3 regions of the Fictibacillus sp. S7 genome follow, and region 1 is predicted to be linked to each of the others. Evidence: riboswitches for the same ligand, from Rfam matches in the RefSeq annotation. Region 1 holds a riboswitch; each other region holds the start of a gene.
What was found. Region 1 has a riboswitch for thiamine pyrophosphate ahead of DMO16_RS10880 (thiamine phosphate synthase). Riboswitches for the same ligand answer to the same signal wherever they lie in the genome.
Positions count from the first base shown of each region.

Region 1 (6,198 bases):
GCATCTCTATTTTTTTGCCAATACCAATAAGCACTGTCCCAAATGAGGACAGTGCTTTCATTTTTGCTGATAAGGTGCTTCTAATGTTTTAATCATTTGCTTAGCAATCATTTCATGGCCTTTATCATTGGGATGAATGGCATCGTAAATCCATTTTTTTCTGTTTTCAGGTTTCAATACCTCACTGCTCGGGATGACAATCGATGGTTTATTGTTTGCAGTGGTTTCGTAGGCGATCAGATTCCAGTCATTCAATAACTTTTTCGTGGCAGGAAAAAAGGTCTCCTCTGAGTCTACCGCGTTGTACAATTCGTTGTAAACAAGGATGGCGTCAGGATTTTCTTTTCGAATGATGGAAAAGATCTCAACCAGATTATTCTGATAGGATGATTTAACATTGGCATAATCCTGCAGCGCTTTAACCGGACCTTCCTTTAATGCGAGTGTAACGAGATCATTGCCCCCAATATTGATCGTTATCAAATCTGCCGAATGAATCCGCTCCTTCATATCAGGGGTGGATAAAAATCTGAGCAGGTCTCCGCTTGTTGCCCCGGATATACCCTGGTTATCCAGAATCGCTTTCTTTCCGGTAAGCGAGGATATTTCATCGTTGGCTATTTTGATAAATCCACCTTCCGTCGATCCCCGTCCCTGTATGACTGAATCTCCCAGGGCAAGATGATGAATGGCCTTCCCGGGAAGATTTCTTAAGTGGCCGATATAGGAAACATTATGGGATTCAGGCTTATCGGCTGAGTCCTGTATAGCGGCATTTTGTGCTTTCAAACGGTCAATTTTAAATTGAGGATAATAATACCATCCTCCGACAGAGACAACTATCAAACCTAAAAGGATGAGCGCCAGCCATAGCCATTTCTTCATATGCTGCCTCCTTTCAAGGTCCCCATTTTAAACCATTTCTCCCTCTCCTATCAATATATTAGCATGAAAGAAACATATGAGAGCGGTCTCACACCGGATCAATAAAACAACATCCCGGCTCTTTTGTGCCGGGATGTTGTTGTTTTAAGGGTCGAGCCTTCTGAAGCGTGCTTCAAAGAGCAGGTAAACGCCGTAGGCAACGAGACCGAGAGCTACTATGGTCAGGAGAACCTGCCCATAGGGCTGTTTAACAAGCTCCGCAAGTGCTCCGTCCAGTCCTTTCGTTTCATCAGGGTCTGCCTGGACGGCTGCACGGATGAGAAAGATGCCCATAATGGCAAAGACGATTCCGTGGGCGGAAATTCCAAATTTGCCAATGTAACGTGCTGTTTTCCATTCTTTTTGATTCATTTCTTCGCGCTTCAGTTTGTTTAAATATTTTTCCTTATAGGCCTTATAAAAATTAAAGATTCCTACCCCGATCAGAATGGCGCCAAGGAGCCCAATGATGAACTGGCCAAAAGGCTGAGCAAGAACTTTGGCTGAAAGTGTCTGGTATTTCTCGCTGGAGGAACCACTGCTAGCTCTGAATATAATCTTGATGGCACTTCCGCATAAGCCGAAATAGACACCTGCAACAATGAGGTAGCTTATGCGTGCCATCCATCCTTTTGCATCCTTCCCTTTGTGCTCGGGATCAAAGATTGCCATGATGACTTCCCACAACGCATAGCCGGCAAGCCCGACAGCGAGCACTGCAAGCAGAATGGAGCCAAAAGGCTGCTTGGCGATCGTGTAAAGTGCACCAGAGGAAGTAGCGAGTTTCCCCTCCAAACCGAATGCAGTCATAACCGCGAGTACTCCAATGAGAATGTAAACGGCACCTTTCGACAGGTGGCCAAACCGGGCCATGCGAACGATCCATGGCTCGGCTTCTTCTTTGTATTCTTCAGCTTTTCTTTCAGCGTGCTCTTTGTGCTGTGACAAATCTTTATCCATATGGGTGCCCCTTTCAAAGGTTCTATGTACTTAGTACCCATTTTCTCCAATTCATCAAACTAGCAGACAGCTGTCCAAACCCATATTCCATAATTTGCATACCATAGAAAGAAACCTTATGCAATTTAATCTAAAGGGAGGGTTATATATGAAAGAACATTATTATGGGTTATGCTGTCAATATATGGGTCAGGATGTTGAAATCACCACCACCGATGGAAATCGATACGTAGGAACCATCCAAAATGTTGATGCAGAAAATGTGTATTTGCTTCCCCATCAGGATGATGGAACAGGAAGGTTCTTTCCGTTATTGGGTGCAGGGCTGATCGGTCTTGGACTCGGTACGATTGCCGGATTTGCACTCGCTCCGCGTCCGCCAGTTGCCTTTGGCTACGGTTATGGGTACGGTGGTGTGGCTCCCTTTCCAGGCGCTTATGGAGGCGTACCGGGAGGATTTGGCGGCTACCCTGGTTATTATGGCGGCTACCCTGGTTATTATGGCGGCTTTCCGGGTGGCGGCTTTGGGGGCTTCTAATGCACGTATGAAAAACTCATCTGCAAAAACGATGAGTTTTCTTTTTTTTACTGAACAGAATAAAAGTTCTGGATACCGTACAGACTTGACATTATGGCGGAAAAACTGTACTATTTTTTCCATAATCGAAGATCATAACGCAATGACAGACCAATAGTATCTGAGCCTCTTTAGAATGAAGCGAACCGGGGATGGTGAAAGCCCGGTCAAATGTTCAGAGAAACGGAAGTCTCGAGCCATTAATTGACCAAAGCGGATGCAATAGTGATTGCATCAATTGGGGTGGAACCGCGTGAGTACAGCTCTCGTCCCTGGACAAACAGGATTTGTCTATGGGCGGGGGCTTTTTTGGTTTTCAAAAAGCAAATGCGAATAAAGGAGAGAATGACATGAGTGTGACAATGGAGCAAGTCGTCAACATGGCGAAACAGCGCGGATTTATTTTTCCGGGATCTGAAATCTACGGAGGACTTTCAAATACTTGGGATTATGGCCCGCTCGGTGTGGAGCTGAAAAACAATGTAAAAAAAGCCTGGTGGAAAAAGTTTGTTCAGGAGTCCCCTTACAATGTAGGTCTCGATGCTGCAATCCTGATGAATCCACAAACATGGGTGGCTTCAGGACACATTGGAAACTTCAATGACCCAATGATAGACTGTAAACAGTGTAAAGCACGCCACCGTGCGGACAAGCTCATTGAAGATGCGCTTTCCGAAAAAGGCATTGAAAAGATTGTGGATGGATTGTCATTTGATGAAATGGAAAAATTGATTGAAGAACATAACATTGCCTGTCCTGAATGCGGAGCACATGATTTTACTTCCATCCGCCAATTTAACCTGATGTTCAAGACATTCCAGGGGGTAACAGAGTCCAGTACGAACGAAATCTATCTTCGCCCTGAAACAGCGCAGGGGATCTTTGTAAACTTTAAAAACGTTCAGCGTACCATGAGGAAAAAGCTGCCGTTTGGTATTGCACAAGTAGGCAAAAGCTTCCGAAACGAAATCACGCCAGGAAACTTTACATTCCGTACTCGGGAATTTGAACAGATGGAACTTGAATTCTTCTGCAAACCGGGAGAGGAATTGAAATGGTTCGATTTCTGGAAGCAATACGCCCATGATTTCCTATTGAATCTTGGCATGAAGCAGGATAAGCTTCGCCTTCGTGATCATGAATCCGAAGAGCTTTCTCACTACAGCAACGCGACGACAGATTTTGAATATCAGTTCCCATTTGGATGGGGCGAGCTCTGGGGAATTGCTTCCCGCACCGACTTTGACTTGAAGCGCCACAGCGAACATTCCGGAGAAGATTTCAATTATATTGATCAGGAAACGAACGACCGTTATGTTCCGTATTGCATCGAACCATCGCTTGGAGCAGATCGTGTCACCCTTGCCTTCTTGATTGATGCTTATGAAGAGGAAGAGCTGGAAGGCGGAGACACACGAAATGTGCTTCATCTGCACCCTGCCCTTGCGCCGTTTAAAGCAGCGGTACTGCCACTTTCCAAAAAATTATCCGAGGAAGCGCGTGAAGTGTTCGCAGGTCTTGCCAAGGACTTTATGGTGGATTATGACGAAACCGGATCAATCGGAAAACGGTACCGCAGACAAGATGAAATCGGAACGCCGTTTTGTATCACGTATGATTTTGATTCGAAGGAAGACCAGCAAGTAACAGTTCGTGACCGTGATACAATGGAACAGGTGCGTATGCCGGTATCCGAATTGCGTGCGTTTCTCGAGCAAAAAATCAGCTTCTAATCACTTTACATTTTTTTCGGTCGTGGTAAGATGAAAATAACTTCATATTATAGCAACACTGGGGGAGCCTTCCTGGCTGAGACTGAACGCATTGTTCTAAACCCTTTGAACCTGATCTGGATGATGCCAGCGTAGGGAAGTGCCACTGCACAGCTTTGACAGCTGCTGCAGCTGATTTGAAATAACAGTGAATCAGCCACTCTTTCTACGCAAAGAGTGGTTTTTTTGTATGGAAATGAGGAATGGAAATGTACCCATTGGAGTTCCATGTCATCACGGACGGCAAACAGAGCGAAGACCGTATTCTTTCAGTGTCATCCATCCTTGCCCCCCATGTGACAGCAATACATATCAGAGAAAACAGCCAGGCTGCAGGCGACATTTACAGTTTGTCCGAAAAGCTGAAGCAATGTGGGATACAAAACGAAGCCATTTATATGAATGACCGTGTGGATGTTGCGGTAGCTGCAGGACTCGGCGGCATTCATTTAAAGGAAAGCAGTCTTGCGCCAGATGTGGTCAGGCATCATTTTCCTTCTTTTAGAATCGGTCAGTCAGTCCATTCGAGGGATGGGGCGATCCAGGCAGAACAGAAGGGGGCAGACTATCTTTTCTTTGGTCATGTTTTTTCAACCGAAAGCAAAAAGGATAAAGAGCCAAGGGGACTTGATCAATTGCAGGAGGTGGCCGAAGCGGTCAGCATTCCGGTTCTCGCCATAGGAGGAATTTCTCCGGAGAGAGTTGGCGCCATTGTCAGCGCAGGAGCATCGGGCATTGCTGTCATGTCAGGAATCTGGAAGGCGGAAGATCCAGTTTCGATAGCCAAACAGTACAAAGCAGTTTTAATGAAAGAGAGTGATCAGGATGCGCAAACATTATGATGTCATCATCGTCGGCGGAGGGGTCATTGGCAGTTCGATCGCCTACTTTCTTCGCCGTCACACCCCTTACAACGTTCTTGTATTGGAACGAAACAAAATTGGAAGTGAAGCCTCTTCTGCGGCGGCCGGCATGCTCGGAGCCCAGGCGGAGATTCATGAAGCAGGCCCGCTGTATGAGATGGCCAGACAGAGCAGGCAGCTTTTTCCGGAACTAAGTTATGAACTTAAGGAAATCAGCGGTGTGGATATGGAATGGGTGGATAAAGGATTGTTTAAAACAGCCAAAGACAGCTGTGAGGCTGAAAGGCTGCAGGATTTGGCTGCCTTTCACAGGGCTAACGGACAGCCCGCCGAGTGGATGGACGTGGATGAACTTTGTAAAAAGGAACCAAACGCATCAGCGGAGCTGGCGGGCGCCCTGTTTTTGCCGAAGGACGGTCAGGTGAATGCTCCCAAGCTGACTCAGGCCTACGCCCAGGCCGCTGTAAAGCTGGGTGCCGATTTTATGGAGTATACAGAGGCTGCTGGCTTCGAATTTGCCCAACTGGGAACAGGCGTGCAAACCAGCGCAGGCACGTTTTATGGGGAAAAACTGGTGCTGGCTTCAGGCGTATGGACAGGGAGACTTGCTGCCCAGACAGGCCTTCATATGCCGGTCTTTCCCGTAAAAGGAGAATGTCTGTCACTGAATTTTATGGAGCCTGTCATTACCTCAAGCATCATTTCAAAAGACTGCTACCTTGTGCCGAAACAGGGAGGCAGACTGGTGATCGGCGCGACGATGCGTACGGGAACCTATGACCGGAAAGTAACCGCTGAAGCCGTCGGGCAATTGCTTGAGGGTGCGATAAAGGTGGTTCCCGGCATCCGTAATGGAGAATGGGAGAAGGCGTGGAGCGGCTTTCGTCCGCAAACACCGGACGGCCTGCCGTATATGGGGAAACATCCCAACCATTCCAACATTTATTTTGCAGCCGGGCATTTCAGAAACGGAATTCTTTTGAGCCCGATTACCGGGCAATGGATAACCGAGCTGGTTTGCGGAAGGAAAGAGGAGCAAAGTCTGAATGAGTTTGCTCCCGAACGGTTTGTTCTTGAACAAATGAAAGGATGAGGGGACATG
Region 1 is NZ_QJKL01000001.1:2,125,675-2,131,872, reverse strand. It holds gene DMO16_RS10900 (GDSL-type esterase/lipase family protein) at 58-885, opposite strand; gene DMO16_RS10895 (DUF1206 domain-containing protein) at 1,030-1,884, opposite strand; gene DMO16_RS24580 (hypothetical protein) at 2,033-2,422, shown strand; gene DMO16_RS10885 (glycine--tRNA ligase) at 2,812-4,194, shown strand; TPP riboswitch at 4,245-4,349, shown strand; gene DMO16_RS10880 (thiamine phosphate synthase) at 4,443-5,075, shown strand; gene thiO (glycine oxidase ThiO) at 5,059-6,189, shown strand; gene thiS (sulfur carrier protein ThiS) at 6,196-6,198, shown strand, end outside.

Region 2 (6,198 bases), 900 kb from region 1:
CTGCCCTGGTTTTCCTCCAGATTTACTGCCGGGTTGAAAGCAAGCAAGGCGGCCATTCCCTGAGGAACGTTTTTCGAGCGGACAATGGCAACATCCTGGTCGGCGACCGTGGCTGCCTGTTCGGCGGCCATGACAATATTGCCGTTATTCGGAAGAACGATGACCTTCTCTGCGTTCACTACCTCAATGGCTTTCACGATGTCTTCCGTACTCGGGTTCATGGTCTGTCCGCCTTCAATGACATAACCTGCTCCAAGCGAAGTAAAGAGCTCTTTAATTCCGCTTCCCATGGCAACCGTTACGATTCCATATTCCTTTTTCTCGCTTTTGGCGGCCGGGCTGGCGGCCGGTTCGTGCATCGCCCGGTCGGATTCCAGGATGGCTGAATGCTGTTCTCTCATGTTTTCAATTTTTATGTTAATCAGGCTTCCGAAGCGCTGTGCCAGTGACAGCATGTCTCCAGGCTGTTCGGTATGAATATGAACCTTCACGAGCTCCTCATCAGCAACAACAAGCAATGAGTCGCCGTGCCGATTCAGCTCGTTTCGAAATTCCTCTTCACTGAATGGTGCTTTTTTTATTTTATCATCTTCGAATCTCACCATAAATTCGGTGCAGTATCCGTAATGAATATCTTCGGTCTTCATATGGAGCTGAGCTTTATGATGCTCGGCATTGACCATATCCTTCATGGAAGGTGCCTGCGGGGAAATTTCAGACAGTTCCTTTCCTTCAAGGGCAGAAAGAAATCCTTCATACACCGTCAGAAGCCCCTGTCCGCCGGAGTCCACCACCCCTACTTCCTTCAGTACAGGAAGCAAATCAGGTGTGCGATCAAGAGAAACTTTGGCTTCTTCAACAATCTCATACATGACGAGAAGAAGATCATCATTTTTCTTTGCTGACTTTACGGCTCGCCTGGCCGCGTCTTTCGCCACTGTCAAAATGGTTCCTTCGATCGGTTTCATCACAGCTTTGTATGCTGTTTCCACTCCGTTCTCAAATGCTTTTGCAAAGTCAACCGAAGTAATCTTTGCCTTCCCTTCGATTGATTTTGAAAAACCACGGAAAAGCTGGGATAGTATTACCCCAGAGTTGCCTCTTGCTCCCATCAGCAGGCCGCGTGAAAAGACTTGAGCAACCTTTCCGATATCGGCGCTGGTATTTTGCTGAACTTCTTTTGCCCCGGAAGTGATGGTAAGGTTCATATTGGTCCCTGTATCTCCATCTGGAACAGGAAAGACATTAAGTGCATCAATCATTGCTGCATTTTTTGATAAGTTTGCGGCACCGAGTGCAACCATGGCCGCAAACTTTTTACCGTCTAAAACTGTTAAAGACACAAACTTTCCTCCTAACTAAGGGGTTGTAACCCTGACACCTTGAACAAAGATGTTAACCGAATCCACAGACAGACCCAGCATTTGATCAAGTGTATACTTCACTTTGGTTTGAACATTATGGGCTACTTCTGAAATCTTCGTTCCGTAGCTTACGATAATGTACATATCAATATGTACTTCTTCTTCTTCCTGTCGAACCACAATTCCCCGAGAGAAGTTGTCACGCCCTAAAAGCTCGGTAATGCCATCCTTCAGCTGCTTTCTTGACGCCATGCCAATAATTCCGTAACAGTCAATTGCGGCTCCTCCAGCAATGGTTGCGATGACTTCCGTAGAAATGTCAATCTGGCCGTATTTGTTCTTCATTTCAATGGACACGATGAATCCCCCTTTTTATGAATCAATTATGGCTAACCCTCATTTTACTATATAACTATGTTTTTTAAAAGGACATCTCCATTTGACAACAGCATCAAAGTTATGTCAAGCATTTTTACTTGAAATGCATAAATTCATTTGTTGCTTTTCTTTAGTGGTCATGCTACTATAGGTTAGTATTTAACATACGACTGATATGATACAGTTTTACTGTTATAAAGGAGGTACACAATATGTCACGCAAATGCTACGTTACTGGAAAAGGCCCTAAAACAGGAAACAAGCGTTCACACGCCTTGAACAAAACCAAAAAGAGCTGGGGAGTTAACGTTCAAAAAGTCCGCATTTTGGTTGACGGCAAGCCGAAACGTGTATATGTTTCTGCACGTGCCCTTAAATCCGGAAAAATCGAACGTGTGTAAATGCTCATAAAACAACGGGTTCCCCGTTGTTTTTTATTTTGCAAAAAAAAAGGAAAGGCACCCTCTTTGACAGGGTGCCTTTCCTTTTTTAATAGATGTTGTACATAAAATAAGGTGCCGGTCGTCCTCTTTTATCCTTTTCTAAACGAACCTAAAACCGCACGTACAAATCCTCCTAAAAACCTAGGCAGTTTAATGGTGTAAAATTTCATCATACCCCTCCTCCAGGCCCTTAAAAAATAAGACATTCCTTGTAAATATATTCATCATATAAAAAATAGTACCATGCGGCCTGCCGTTAAAGATTAATTTAATCATGGCTCTTTATGAACATTAATATGCCGCCAGAGAAGGAATAAGTACCATTTTTATTTACAAGCTCATTGGATATGCAAAGGGTGGAACCCATTGGCAAATATTGCTGTTTCAATGGGTATTTAAATCCGGAAAGCGAGAGGCCATTCACCGGCCCGTTAAAGGGAAGAAAGGAATGATAGGGGTACTCCGGTTCATTCACGGCCTCATATGTCCCGGGTGCTTTCAGGCTGATTGAATTTTGACTGTCGCGGATCTCGATCGGCACACTCTGTTCAAGGCCCAAAAGCAGAAGCTGGATATTGGCCAGTTCATGATCGAGCCTGCCGCCAGTCGCGCCAAGCAATATGATTCCTTCCGGCTGTTCGTCAACCGCCCATTCGAGGGCCAGTTCCAGGTCGGTTTTGTCCTTTTCGCTGTCATATTCAAATACCGGGAGTTCATAAGAGGACATCCATTCCCTTTCCCTGCTGTCCAGTGAGTCAAAATCACCAAAGGCATAATGAGGCTTGATGCCTTTTTTCAGCAGATGGTACACCCCACGATCAACTCCTACCCAGACGGAGTCATTTACAGGAAAACAAGAAAAGTCCGGATGCTTCTCTTCCGGACCTCCTGCTACAATGATGATATTCATGCTGCCTGTGTTACTCCGCGGCCCGTGTGATGAAGAAGGCGAGGCGCGGTTTTCGTTAAGAAAAGGAACGCCACAATGGTGATAAGAGCAACCGGAATCATGTAGGAAACATTATAGATTACTGAATACACAAAAGGATTCATTCCTTTCGGAGCGTATGCTGCAAAGAAAATGACACCTGAAACCACGTGAGAAGCAAGACGGAGCACGCTTCCAAACAAGATTCCAGCCACAATGGCTGACATTCTTCTTTTTGGCGAAGATACGGCATTGACTCTGAAAACTCCTGCAAAACCAGCAAGCAAAAAGGCCAGCGGATAATCAAGAATCAAGGAAGCCGGATGAATGCCCGCTGTTCCGTCAATCAGCATTTTGACCATTCCTACGATCAGGCCTGTGGCGACCCCCCCGGATACTCCTCTGCGGAACGCCATTAGAAAAATCGGCAGCATTTCCAGAGAAACCGATCCCCCATAGGCCCAAATCCCTTTAAATTGTACAAAGCTTAAAATGATGGCCAGTGCGGACATCATTGCGATTTCGGTTAAAAACCCAATCCGTTTTGTCATATTGTTCTCCCCCTAACATAGTTAAGAAAAGAAAAAAGCAACCGGCATGTGAATGACGGTTGCTTTTTAATGAAACAACAGCGACTCCACATTCCTACGCAAGCATGATCTTGCTTCAGGTTCTAAGGGTCGGGAACTTACTCCCCTCTCAGCCCCTTTATGGGACTCCCCCTGTGGTTACTTCTCTCAGTTCTTTATACCCATCTATTATACACCACGAATGGCCTGAATTGCACCTTTTATGTCCTTTTTCCCATAAATGGCCGATCCCGCAACAAGGACAGTCGCTCCCGCTTTTTCACAAAGGCGTGCGGTTTCTGCATTTACGCCCCCGTCAACCTCGATCTCGACATCAAGACCCTTTTCGTCGATCAGGGTTCTGAGTTCCTTGATTTTTGATAAAGATTCTTGGATAAAAGACTGTCCTCCAAAGCCCGGATTGACCGACATGATTAAAACAAGGTCCAATTCAGGAAGAACATGCTTAATCGTATCGATCGGAGTGGCAGGGTTCAGTACAACCCCCGCTTTTTTTCCATGCTCTTTAATCAGCTGGATGGTCCGGTGCAGATGCGGGCACGCTTCTACATGAACCGTAATGATGTCGGCTCCTGCCTCTGCAAAATTAGGAATATATTGATCCGGATTTTCAATCATCAAATGGACATCAAATGTCAGATCTGTCAACGGGCGAATCGCGTTTACCACAAGCGGGCCCATCGTAATGTTTGGTACGAAATGACCGTCCATCACATCTATATGGATGTAATCGGCCCCGCTCTCATCAGCTGCCCTGACTTCTTCGCCCAGCTTCGAAAAGTCAGCGGACAGTATGGATGGCGCAACTTTTATCATGTTAGTACCTCCGTTTTTGTTCCTTGATTTCCTGTAAAAATTCCAAGTAATGGTCATAGCGGAAGCGGGGAATCTCCCCTTCTTCCACGGCTTCTTTTACCGCACATTTCGGCTCCGAGCTGTGTGTGCAGCCCCGAAACTTGCAATCCGATACTCTTTCTTTCATCTCCGGAAAATTATAAGAGAGCTCTTCGGTTTCAATTTCAACAAAATCCAGCGAACTGAATCCCGGTGTATCGGCAATCAGTCCTTCACCATATGGAAGGAGTTCTACATGCCTGGTCGTATGCTTTCCCCTGCCCAAATGGTCGGAAATATCATTGGTCTCCAGCATAAGCTCGGGCATCAGTGCATTCAATAGAGACGACTTTCCAACTCCCGACTGTCCGGCAAACACACTGGTTTTGCCTTTAAAAATGGGTTTGATCGCTTCCATTCCAGCGAGCGACATGGCAGAGGTTGGAAGGACATCATATCCCAGCTTGCGGTAGGCTGTGATATAATTTTCAATTTCCTGCTGGTACTCGTTACTCTCGATCAAATCCATCTTTGTAATGCATATAACCGGCTGTATGCCATTATCCTCGATGTGGACAAGAAAACGGTCGAGCAACGCTGTAGAAAATTCCGGCCGCACTGCAGAAAACACTAAAATAGCCTGATCGACATTCGAGATGGGCGGCCGGTTCAATTCATTCTTTCTCTCTTTCACATCGAGTATATAGCCATCCGTAGGGTTGGTAGATTCAAACACAACCCAGTCCCCCACCACAGGAGTAATTTTTTTCTTTCTGAAATTCCCCCGTCCTCTGCATTGAAAGACCTCGTCATTGAAAAGCACATAATAAAAACCAGCGACTGATTTTATAATTCTTCCTTCAGTCTTATTATTCATTATTCTCTCCTTTGAAATTTCCTTCCTTTGCATCTTTATAGTTAAACGTTTTGGCTGCTTGCTCTTTTCCGTTTAAATATACCGTATAGGACGCATCCTTTTCTGGTGAAACCGTGAGCGGCACCATATATTCTTTCGTTTTCGAAATTTGTTCTTCCACAAATACAGCATTATCCTTTTTGGCATCACTGTAAACAATTCTTACCCGAAATTGTTGGTTCTCATCTTCTTTGGACACTTCCACGGTAATTTTGTTGTTAAACGTGATTTCCTGGTCCTGTGGTTCTTCGCCCGAATCTGGCTTTTCCGGTTTATCTTCCGGCTTTTCTGGCTTCTCTTCAGGCGGTTTAGGTTCAGGCTTCTTCCCCTTGGAAATGACGACATTTACTGTTGATCCCTTTTTTACAGTGGTATACGGAGAAGGCTTTTGTGAAATGACTTTTCCTTCCTCGACCGAATCCGAATATTCTTCTGAGAAATCAACATTTAGTCCTTCCTGGGAGATGTAATTTTGCACATCTTCTTTGGATGAATTCGCCAAATTTTCAAGCTGAACGGTTGGCGGTCCTGTGCTTACCCGAAGGATGACCTGAATTTCACTCGGATTGACCTTTTCGCCTTTTTCGGGACTCTGGGATACTACTTCCCCTTCTGGTGTTTCTTCTGACTCTACTGGTATCGTTTCAATATTTTTCGTATTATATCCTTTTTCATTCAGCAAATCTCTTGCTTCTTCTTCCTTCATGCCAGTCAAATCTTCCATGTCTACCTTTTTAAAGCCTTT
Region 2 is NZ_QJKL01000001.1:1,228,885-1,235,082, forward strand. It holds gene DMO16_RS06215 (DAK2 domain-containing protein) at 1-1,343, opposite strand, end outside; gene DMO16_RS06220 (Asp23/Gls24 family envelope stress response protein) at 1,359-1,721, opposite strand; gene rpmB (50S ribosomal protein L28) at 1,955-2,143, shown strand; gene spoVM (stage V sporulation protein SpoVM) at 2,275-2,355, opposite strand; gene DMO16_RS06235 (thiamine diphosphokinase) at 2,454-3,095, opposite strand; gene thiT (energy-coupled thiamine transporter ThiT) at 3,092-3,664, opposite strand; TPP riboswitch at 3,739-3,846, opposite strand; gene rpe (ribulose-phosphate 3-epimerase) at 3,872-4,519, opposite strand; gene rsgA (ribosome small subunit-dependent GTPase A) at 4,521-5,414, opposite strand; gene pknB (Stk1 family PASTA domain-containing Ser/Thr kinase) at 5,407-6,198, opposite strand, start outside.
Region 2: linked by a shared signal. The riboswitch ahead of thiT (energy-coupled thiamine transporter ThiT) and the one ahead of DMO16_RS10880 (thiamine phosphate synthase) in region 1 are both predicted to bind thiamine pyrophosphate.

Region 3 (6,198 bases), 570 kb from region 1:
CGCCGAATCCCAGGCATACTCCTTTCCGCCAAATTCCAAGGCAAACATCAGACTGACAAGCGAAGAAACGAGCAAAACCGCACCAAGATAATCAATTTTCTGTTCACGGTGTTCCAGAGATTCAAAATAGAACTTGATAATGAAAAAGAGGGATAGAAGTCCAAGCGGTAAATTCACATAGAAAATCCAGCGCCAGTCCAGATAATCTGTCAAATACGCACCAAGAAGCGGACCAAAAACACTGGACATGCCAAAGACCGCTCCAAACAGCCCGGTCATCTTTCCACGCTGTTCAACAGGAAAAATATCAAAAATAATGGTGAAGGCAATCGGCATCAGCGCGCCGCCTCCAACTCCCTGAATCGCCCGGTAAAGACTCAGCTGTGTCATGGTGTCTGCGATCCCGCAAAGAACCGATCCGAGAATAAAAAGAGCCAGTCCGGTAATATAAAACTTTTTCCTGCCATACATATCAGACAGCTTTCCAAAAATCAGCATGCTTGCCACAGAAGCAATCATGTATGCGGAAGTTACCCAGATAAATTTCTCAAAATCCCCTAATTCCGCAACAATCGTTCCAATCGCCGTAGCCACAATGGTATTATCCATGGCTGACATCAAAATTCCCAGCAAAAGGCCCGCGACGACAAACTTTTTGCTTCTTTGTTGATTCACCATACATTCTTTCTCCTTGTCATTAATTAATGGACAGCTCTATTCTTTTCTCTTTGGATAGGGCAATACCTGCCAGGGTGAAATAAAAAAGAAAGAGCTTATGAGCTCTTTCCGTTACACCTATAGTTTTTCAATCACTTTGTTAATAATGCCGTAGTCCAGTGCTTGCTGCGCTGTCATAAAGAAGTCTCTGTCTGTATCCTTTTCCACCCGTTCCATCGGCTGACCTGAGCGGTCGGAGATAATTTTATTTAAAATCTCCCGCGTTTGAATAATTCGTTTGGCGTGGATAATCATGTCTGCCGCCTGACCTTCTGTCCCGCCCATCGGCTGGTGAATCATGACTTCTGCATTCGGCAACGCATACCGTTTTCCTTCTGCTCCGGCGATCAGCAGGATAGCGCCCATGGATGCCGCCATCCCGATACATATCGTTGACACGTCTGGTTTAATAAATTGCATCGTGTCATAAATCGCCAAACCAGCAGTAACAGATCCCCCAGGAGAGTTAATATAGATGGATATATCTTTTTCGGGATCTTCTGCTGCCAGAAATAGCAGCTGAGCGACTACAGAATTGGCAACATTGTCATCAATTGGGCTGCCAATAATGACAATTCGATCTTTTAAAAGCCTTGAATAAATATCATACGAGCGTTCGCCTCTGTTCGTGGTTTCAACAACCATTGGCACTAAGTTCATGACCTTTTTCCTCCTGTACGTTTCTTACGCTGCCATGCAGTACGGCGAAGATCCCGTGCTGCCAGCAGCGATTTTTCCAAATCCGGATGTAATGTAGACAACCTTTGATGGCATTTTTCCCTCTGTTTCAATCATGATTTCCGTTCGCAGCTCTTCCCTGTTCTTCTCTTCTTGCTCATTTTTTCTTTCATGAAGGTTGATCACTTTTTCATCCCGCAGTTTTTGTTTCCGGTTCTTTTCCCATACAAGAGAAGTCTGCTTCTTCACGTCGCTCATCCCTGTTTTCCTCCTTCAGGTTTTGGATAAATAGCAATAGACACCTGGTACTCCTCGCCGTTTTCCTTTTCTCCTGATTGATATTTTTCAATTAACTGATGAAGCAGTGAGAAATATTCGTTCATGAATTCATTCCGCTGTTTTTCTCCGCATAAACTGACGGAAGCCTGAAGAACGGCACTTGGAATTTGTGCTTTTTCTGCCTGTTCCATGAGCTGCAGGGCATCTTTTTTTATTGCTTCAGTCAATGATAATACATGAGCCAGGGCATGCTGATCCTGCAACTTTTGTGAAGTCTCCGGTGACAAGCCAAGTGATTCAGACAAAATCAGGGTTTTTGCCACTGCCTGATATAGTACTTCTACCAAATTTCTGACATTCCTTGTGCCCACCTTTTGCACCAGCCCTACTTTTTCAAGTGCTTTCAAGTGATAATTTATTTTTTGCGGTGTTTCGTTTAGCATTTTGGCAATTTCGGTGGCTGAAGCGGGGACTTTCAAGGCAGCTACAATCTCCGAACGAATGGGATGCAAAAGGGCTGCAGCTTGCTCCGGCAATGTGACCAAATACGTTTCTTCTATTCGGGCCTTCTGGTTCACAGCTTCACCTCACTTAAAATAAATGTATTACGTAAAATTATTTTATTACGTTAGGCTTATTTTTGTCAAACCTTTCAAGTTTTAAACAAAAAAAAACAGAAGCGAAAGGCTTCTGTCAATTGATGAACGGCAGAGCCGCCAGAATAATAAAAACCAGCACCATGCCTGAATTAAAATAGAATTCTATTTTCAGTTTAAAATAATAACGTTCCACTGCCCTGAACAAAAAAACAACAGCGAGGATGGCAAAAAGGACGGAAGGGCTGTTTACATAAATGCCATTCCAGAGTGCACTTAAAAAGCTCAACAGTAAAAGCACCATCTCTGCATATGACCAGGCTTTGCTCCGTTTTTTCATAGAGACACCTCTTTCATGCATCGTCGATTTATTGTACGGAACACGCATGAAAACAGTGCCCTTCCTATTTGATAATTTTGTTTAAAGAGTTATTCTGTTTGGCATTCTCTACCGCTTTTAGAAGTTCCCCAGCAGCTTCCGCAGGTTTTAGATGGTTACTGATGGCCGTTATTACAGCTACCCCATCTGCGCCTGCCTGAACGACTCCTGATGCGTTGTCCTTATTGATACCGCCAATTCCGACGATAGGGGCATCTATTCCATTGTCCCGAAGCTCACGAATCACCGAATACCCCATCACCGGCCTTGTATCCGTTTTTGTTCCTGTCGGATAAACCGGACCGACTCCGAGGTAATCGGCACCAATTTCAAGCGCAAGCCGCGCTTCATTCAGATTGTGGACCGAAACACCCAATAGTTTTCCCGGAACGGCGTTACGGATTTCCTCGAGATCTCCGTCTTCCTGTCCGACATGCAGTCCGTCTGCATTCAACTTCTTCATTAAATGAATATCATCGTTAATGATAAATGGAACGTTAAATCGGCCGCATATTTGTTGAAGGGCCATGGCAAGTTCTATCCGGTCGTTTCCTTCCAGACAACCCTCCCCTTTTTCACGGAATTGGAAAATTGTTGCTCCACCAATGAGCGCCTTCTCCAGAACTTCTTCGGCATCTGCTGAACAATTAGTGCTTCCCATAATAAAATATACCTTCATACGATCTTGAAGCTCAGCTTTGTTCATTGCTCTTCCCTCCGTGAACCGTTTCCCATCTTCCTGTCTCGTCAAGTTCTTCAGCACTTAATAGATATAGCTCATCCAAAAAAGCCGTTTGAAAACTCCCAGGCCCGCGCGCAGCGGAAACCGCACGTTCAGCACAAAGACCCAGGTAAGTAAGCGCTCCGGCCATCCGTTCGAATGAAGTCAAATCAGTCGTTACCGATTTGGCTAGAAACAACCCGATCAAAGAGGTGGAGAGGCAGCCCGTCCCCGTCACATAGGAAAGCATCTCATGCCCTCCTCTTATTACCATGGTTTCTGCCCCATCACTCAAGATATCCTCTTTGCCTGTAATCGATACCAAGCAATTCAACTGATTGGCCGCAAAGCGGGCCAGTTCCGAACTGTCCTCTGCCAGGCTCCCGTCTACGCCTTTTCCACTCCATTGTTCTCCACTTAAAAAGGCGATCTCTGCCGCATTGCCGCAGATCACATTTGGAGAGACTTCATCAATAATTTCTGAAACAGCCGTTTTTCTTAACGATGATAATCCCGCACCGACCGGATCAAGTACAACCGGAATTTCACTGGATTTGGCTTTTTTCCCGGCTAGGATCATCCCTTTCACCAAATCCGGCTCAACCGTTCCGATATTCAATATAAGAGCATCGGCAGCCATTACAGCTTCTTCAGCTTCTTCATAATGGTGGGCCATCATTGGGCTTCCTCCTGCAGCGAGAATTCCATTAGCCAGGAAATTCATTGTTACTTGATTGGTCATATGATGAATCAGCGGTTTTTTCAAGCGAATATCTTTTAAAAGATTTGGTAATTTTGTCATTGGTATTTCCTCCTGTAGGCCCAGTGGTTGGTCGGTCCATGGCCGCTTCCCAGATGAAGGGGTACGCTGATGGCTTCCTGTATAAAGGCTTTGGCGGTTTCAACGGCTTCAATCGGAGATTTTCCAACAGCCAGTTCGGCTGTTATTGCAGCAGCAAATGTACAGCCTGTTCCATGGGTTTGTGATGTTTCAATGCGTTTCCCTTCAAATTCAATCAATTGTTCCCCATCATAATACAGATCCACTGGTTCATTTTCATGGGGAAGGTGACCGCCCTTGATGACGATTTGCTTTGCTCCCAAACCATGCAGAAACTTGGCTGCGTCTTCTCTGCCCTGTTTGTCCTCAATCTTTCTTCCGGTCAGTTGCTCGGCTTCTGGAATGTTTGGAGTCAGTATATCTGCGATTGGAAGAAGGTGTTTCTTTAGAGCTTCAATTGCATCCTTCTTAAGCAGTTCTGCCCCTCCCTTCGCGATCATCACCGGATCAACTACCACGTTGGTCCATTTATATTCCTGAATAAGTGAGGATACCGCCTCAATAATTTCGGCACTGAAAAGCATGCCTGTCTTCAGCGCTTCTGGCCTGAGGTCGTCTGCAATACTTTTCAGTTGGTCTACCACCATTTCAACCGGTATAGCATGGATATTTTGGACACCCTTGGTATTTTGTGCGGTGACAGCGGTAATAACTGACATGCCATATGCGCCTAATTCTTGAAAAGTTTTCAAGTCGGCCTGTATACCCGCTCCTCCCCCAGAATCCGATCCTGCTATCGTTAATGCTTTTGGTGTATTGGACATTAGAAAAACTCCTTTTTTCTTTACTTCATATAAAAAGCCGCCCTCAAAAAGAAGGCGGCTTAAACATCATCATTCAGCTGGTCGTCGGTTTAAGCCACTTCCCTACGACGGTATGATCCGTATCAGGTTCAAAGGGTCAAAGTTCACTCTTTTCTCAGCTTCCATAAGCTCCCCTAGTGGTTAGTACTATAAATATTATTTACCCTCTATCGTATCGGACAAATTTAAAAGCGTCAAATTGGAAATATGAAATATGTCGAAAAGTTAGTGAACAGCGTTTAAAAAGAGCGAGTTACGGGCATATTTTATACAACACCCGATAGAAACTCTGGAGGGAGAGAAATTATGAATATAAGAGAGAAACTGCAAAATTTAAAAAACAACCCAGAAGATGTTTATAGTCACGCTCAGTCAGAAGAAACCTTCTCAAGAAATTACACCAATCCAGTCGAAGTCAAATATAACCCTACAGAAGAAGTTTATGAAATGCGAGTTTTTGACATGGAAGGCGGTGAGCAGCTGGAAAGTAAAACTTTCCACTCTGTTGACGAGGTGCTGGCTGATTTAAATCTGGAAAACGAATAAAATAAATCTAAATTTTCAGAATTAAATAGTTGCTATTATCTCATAGGATAAGTATACTAGTAAAAACCCACTAAAGCATTAGCTTTAATCACCCAAGCTTTTGCAAAAATATTCAAGGAGGAATAGAGCATGAAAGATAATACGTCGTATAATAAAGATATGAACGATCTTGTGAAATACAAACTTCAGAAGAAAAATGAACCGTTCGCTTTTAATATGGTTGCTCAGATGATCCTTGATGAGTCCTTGCACGCCCATCAAATTAAACGTTATAAAGAAAAAATAGATGAAGCCCTTGAGAAACGAGATGAAGCAAGTTTCATGAAATTGACCGATGAATACCTTCGCTTCCTGGGGTAAGAAATCAAACCTTTTTGGTTTGATTTCTTTTTTTTTGCCCTCTCCCAGTTGTGCGGCAGTGCAAAAAGTTGCATTATCATGCGTTTATGCTAGTATTTACAAGGTGATTATTTACAACATGAGAAGTATGTACGGAGGGTAACATGAGTAAAGTAAGACGAAACGATCCTTGTCCTTGCGGAAGCGGGAAAAAATATAAACATTGCTGTCAACGGTCGCTGACAACAACAAAGATGAAACAAATGGTTGAAATCAGCCGTCACCTGGAAGGGCTGGCA
Region 3 is NZ_QJKL01000001.1:1,553,388-1,559,585, forward strand. It holds gene DMO16_RS07885 (MDR family MFS transporter) at 1-678, opposite strand, end outside; gene clpP (ATP-dependent Clp endopeptidase proteolytic subunit ClpP) at 796-1,377, opposite strand; gene DMO16_RS07895 (hypothetical protein) at 1,402-1,653, opposite strand; gene DMO16_RS07900 (ArsR/SmtB family transcription factor) at 1,650-2,252, opposite strand; gene DMO16_RS07905 (hypothetical protein) at 2,368-2,610, opposite strand; gene thiE (thiamine phosphate synthase) at 2,675-3,355, opposite strand; gene thiM (hydroxyethylthiazole kinase) at 3,342-4,172, opposite strand; gene thiD (bifunctional hydroxymethylpyrimidine kinase/phosphomethylpyrimidine kinase) at 4,169-4,975, opposite strand; TPP riboswitch at 5,058-5,160, opposite strand; gene DMO16_RS07925 (hypothetical protein) at 5,321-5,560, shown strand; gene DMO16_RS07930 (IDEAL domain-containing protein) at 5,690-5,920, shown strand; gene DMO16_RS07935 (YecA family protein) at 6,064-6,198, shown strand, end outside.
Region 3: linked by a shared signal. The riboswitch ahead of thiD (bifunctional hydroxymethylpyrimidine kinase/phosphomethylpyrimidine kinase) and the one ahead of DMO16_RS10880 (thiamine phosphate synthase) in region 1 are both predicted to bind thiamine pyrophosphate.